DNA from 2 places in the Sporosarcina sp. Y352 genome. Region 1 is predicted to be linked to the other one. Evidence: predicted binding sites of a transcription regulator. Region 1 holds the regulator's gene; the other holds the start of a gene.
What was found. Region 1 encodes LexA, which represses DNA repair genes until DNA is damaged. Its sites were predicted from a motif close to CGAACATATGTTCG; they were not measured.
Positions count from the first base shown of each region.

Region 2: a site for LexA is predicted at 1,229-1,242, ahead of uvrB (excinuclease ABC subunit UvrB). Genes of this name have one in related genera too.

Region 1 is NZ_JBXCJE010000002.1:441,052-443,542, forward strand. It holds gene AC1TO6_RS05095 (methionine gamma-lyase family protein) at 1-1,048, shown strand, start outside; gene lexA (transcriptional repressor LexA) at 1,155-1,775, opposite strand; gene yneA (cell division suppressor protein YneA) at 1,978-2,292, shown strand; gene AC1TO6_RS05110 (YneB family resolvase-like protein) at 2,285-2,491, shown strand, end outside.
Region 2 is NZ_JBXCJE010000018.1:43,271-45,761, reverse strand. It holds gene uvrB (excinuclease ABC subunit UvrB) at 1-1,163, opposite strand, end outside; gene AC1TO6_RS19565 (IDEAL domain-containing protein) at 1,317-1,553, opposite strand; gene AC1TO6_RS19560 (ABC transporter permease) at 1,693-2,491, opposite strand, start outside.

The DNA of each region.
Region 1 (2,491 bases):
TGCCGATGTATTCAAAACGGAAGACTGTCTCGTTCGCAACCAGATAATTTCCGGAACCCATGCAATTTCAATAAGTCTGTTTGGAATTCTTCGCCCAGGTGACGAACTACTCTATATCACAGGAAAACCTTATGATACCTTGGAATCCATCGTATCAGGAAAAGGAAAAGATACTGGATCACTTCTGGATTACGGTATTACATATAAACACATTGAGCTAAATGATGATGGAACGGTCAATTTTGAAGAAGTCTCGAAAAATATTCATGCTAAAACAAAAATGATAGGAATCCAGCGGTCAAAGGGGTATTCAGATCGCCCGTCCTTTATGGTGGATGAAATCGGCGAAATGATTCGTAAAGTAAAAGCCATCAATCCCGAACTAGTTGTCTTTGTTGACAACTGCTATGGCGAATTTGTCGAAGAGAAAGAGCCAACAGAAGTCGGTGCTGATCTAATGGCAGGGTCACTCATTAAAAATCCAGGTGGCGGCATTGCAAGAACAGGTGGTTATATCGCCGGGCGTGCAGATCTTGTAGAGAAATGTGCGTTTCGAATGACGTCTCCTGGTCTTGGAGCGGAAGCTGGGGCATCGCTTGATACCTTACGGGAAATGTACCAAGGATTTTTCCTAGCACCGCATGTTGTTAGCCAGGCAGTGAAAGGGGCGCTCTTCACTGCTGCTCTCCTCGAAAGCTTTGGACTCGAGACAACACCGCATTACACGCAAAAAAGAACCGATTTAATTCAGTCTGTATCTTTCAATAATGCCAGTCAAATGATTGCGTTCTGCCAATCAATTCAGCAGAACTCGCCCATCAATGCCCACTATGCACCCGAGCCGTCTTATATGCCGGGGTATACAGACGATGTGATCATGGCGGCTGGTACATTTATCCAAGGGTCAAGCATCGAGCTTACGGCAGATGGTCCAATCAGGCCGCCTTATACCGCATACGTTCAAGGCGGCCTCACATACGAGCATGTGAAAGTGGCTGTGTTGTCATCCATTGGAAAACTGGTTAAGGAAAACTTAATAGAGAAATGACAAAGAGCTATTCCTTTTTAATAAAGGAATAGCTCTTTGTCATTTCTGAGAGTATTGGATTGTCTTGCATTGCAGATAGCTTCAACATGGAATTACATGTCTATCCTTAATGAATCGTACGATAAACACCAACGACTTTACCGAGTATCGATACATTATCAAGAATGATTGGATCCATAGATTCATTTTCAGGTTGAAGACGGAAATAATTTTTTTCCTTGAAGAACCGTTTCACCGTCGCTTCATCGTCTTCTGTCATTGCTACGACAATCTCACCATTATTAGCTGACTGTTGCTGTTTAACGATAACATAATCACCATTAAGGATTCCTGCTTCAATCATACTATTCCCAACAATCTCAAGCATAAAGAGGTTGTCCTCCGAAGTGCCGTACGATTCAGGGAGAGGGAAGTACTCTTCAATGTTTTCAATGGCCGTAATCGGAAGACCTGCAGTAACTTTACCGACAAGAGGGACATGTAGAACTCCGGGTTTCATCGTTTCCAACCCTTCAGGATCCAGGACTTCGATTGCTCTAGGTTTAGTCGGGTCTCTTCTAATGAAGCCCTTGCTTTCTAAACGAGCTAGATGACCGTGAACAGTTGAACTTGAAGCTAGCCCCACAGCCTCCCCAATTTCCCTTACGGAAGGTGGATACCCTTTTTTCTTTACCTCTGATTTAATGAATGTCAGAATGTCTTCCTGTCTTTTTGAGATTTTCTTCACAACAATCACCCCTTAACTAAAATTCTTACAACAATCAAAAATCGTGAAAGTCTCACCGAAATTCGAGTTATTTCAATAGATTCATTATATCAGCCCACTATAGTAATGGCAAACACAAGTTCTAATAAGTGTTGACATCCAGTTTTGAGTTTCCTATAATGAAAACAGTGGTACGAACAAACATTCGCAAGGGGGAAAAATGATGACTTTCATTAAAAACAACGGTTATGGTATATTTATTGTTATTTTATGTTTAGGTTTTGCAATTATAGGAGTTGGTAAATATGAAACGAAGCAAGCTGAAGTCACTACAATTACAATTACTGAAGGGGACACGCTCTGGGGCCTTGCATTTCACCACTCGAAAAACATGTCGTCAGAGAAATGGATTAAAGAAGTGATGACTCTAAATAATCTGTCCTCTGCAACAATCAAGAAGGGAGAAGATTTGCTTTTGCCAACTATACAGACACATGAAGACGACAGTGTACAACTGGCCGGTGGTACTGATGACTGAGCCGCGAAAGAAGTGCGTCATTTATTGCCGAGTGAGCACAGAAAAAGAATCGCAGGAACTATCACTTACGAGGCAAGAAGAGGAACTTGAAGATTTGGCTAGTGAACTCAATTTAGAGCTTGTCGCTACATTCGAGGACAAACATAGCGGTTACGACATTGACCGAGAAGGATTGCTTAGTATGCTGGATTACATCCGC
Region 2 (2,491 bases), on a different contig from region 1:
TCATGTACATGACCTTCAAATTCCTGGAAAGTCAGCGGCCTGTTGTCAAGCGCTGAAGGTAAACGAAAACCATGTTCCACAAGTACTTTCTTCCTTGCCTGGTCACCGTTATACATTCCACGTATTTGAGGAAGTGAGACATGACTTTCATCTACAATGACTAGGAAATCATCTGGGAAATAGTCAAGGAGCGTGTAGGGTGTTGCCCCCGGCGGACGAAGTGTCAAATGGCGGGAATAGTTCTCTATACCAGAACAGAAGCCCATTTCCCTCATCATTTCAAGGTCATATCGCGTCCTCTGTTCAAGGCGCTGCGCTTCTAAAAGCTTATCTTGACTACGGAATTCTTTCAAACGTTCTTCTAGTTCGATTTCAATGTTTTCAATTGCCTTTACCATTTTGTCATCACCCGTAACGAAATGGGATGCTGGAAAAATGGCAACATGTTCTCGTTCACCCAGGATTTCACCAGTAAGTGAATCCACTTCACGAATGCGTTCAATTTCATCGCCAAAAAACTCGATGCGGAGGCATTGTTCATCCTGTGAAGCTGGCAAAAGTTCGACAACATCGCCGCGCACCCTGAATGTACCGCGTGTAAAACTTACATCATTCCGTTCGTATTGAATATCTACAAATTTACGGAGCAACTCATTGCGTCCAATCTCCATTCCCGGTCGTAGCGATACTACATGTTCATTATATTCTGTTGGGGAACCGAGACCATAAATACATGAGACGGAAGCGACGATTAGTACATCATTCCGTTCGAATAAAGAAGATGTAGCTGAGTGTCGCAACTTATCAATTTCATCGTTTATACTTGAGTCTTTTTCAATGAAGGTATCTGTATGAGCGATGTATGCTTCCGGCTGATAGTAATCATAGAAACTGACAAAGTACTCAACAGCGTTATCAGGGAAAAACTCTTTAAATTCACTATATAATTGACCAGCAAGTGTTTTGTTGTGGGCAATGACAAGTGTTGGTTTATTAATTTCTGTTAAGACGTTCGAGACTGTGAATGTTTTTCCGGTTCCAGTTGCACCGAGTAAAGTCTGGTGCTTCTCTCCCCGTTCATGACCCTCCAAAAGCTTCGCAATTGCATACGGCTGATCGCCTTGCGGAGTGTAAGGGGCTTGCAAATTAAATTTTTGGTTCATCGAAGTCACTCCCATATATACTACTTCTATCTTATCACTTTACCCATCTTTTGACGAGCAAAAAGCGAACATACGTTTTTCAATGGATTTATTTTCCAATTAAAGCGAAAAAAACGCTGCATGTCTATTCAACATGTAGCGTCAACTCACTTTTCAATCATTCTCTTCAATTTTAACAAGTCTTTCTGAATACAATAAGAAGGCGCTTTCATCCCGACAATCGAGTGCTGCATCAATTAAAACCGCGAGTCGATACTTTGTCTGCTCCCTGTGTAAATGTTTTAAGAAAAGATCCAAATAAATTTCATTCAACAACTTTTCCGCTTGAAGCGAAGAACTGTTTTTTCCGACGGCCTTCAAAAACTCGGCATATGAATAGTTGTTCTCCATCGCTCTCACCCCTGATGCCTTTTATATAGTATATCTAATTTCAGAGAGAAGTTGCAAGGGTTTTTTGAATATTCTATTTTTAATCTTTCACAAAAGATAAATCCCGTCTGCAGTTACTTACAAACGGGATGAATTGACCTTATTCATCTTCCTTCTTTTCCCCAGTCAATCTAATAGTAGCTTCAGAAGTAATGAGAATGACAGCCCCTACTAGAAATGGTATTGTCGAGACTCCATAAAGATATAGGGAAGCAACTGTAACAACTGCTGCTTGAATCCATTGAACCGAACGAACGATTTTCCTAATTGAGCCAGGTCGCGTGTCTTCCTTCTCAGGAAACAGCATATCCATTCGGAAATCATCCCCCGCACGCAATGCATAAATAAGCTGAACTGCCGAGGCAAATGCAAGCGCCCCTGAGAAAATGAATACAACGATTGGGAATGGAATGAATATTGCACCAAGTGCTGAAATTACAGTCAACCTCATCCATAACCAAAAAATATCATCGGTTCGAATAAATGTACGCTTAATCAGGTAGGTCTGTGAAACACTCTTGCCGAAAGTGGGAGAACCTGTTATAAATCCAAGCCAACCTCTTCTACTAACGGATCCTTTCAGATGCGGAACGTCCGTAAAGTAGTTAGCGAACCGGTAAAACCGCATCATACGATTCTGTTCAAGTGAAATAAAGTGATCGTATGGGAAAGGCTTTACCATCCTCTTTTTCCGCCAGTAGAAGTTGTACATTCCGATAAGGACTGCAATAACTGGAATGTAAAGGAAACTTCCTACAAGGAAAGCATAAATAAGTATTCCCGCCAATAAAAACCGCACGGCCCTATCCAACCAGACCTTATCTCCTTCTAAAACATGTCTGAAATTATATTCCGACTCAACGAATGCCCACTTAATAAGCACTATGAAGATTGCGATG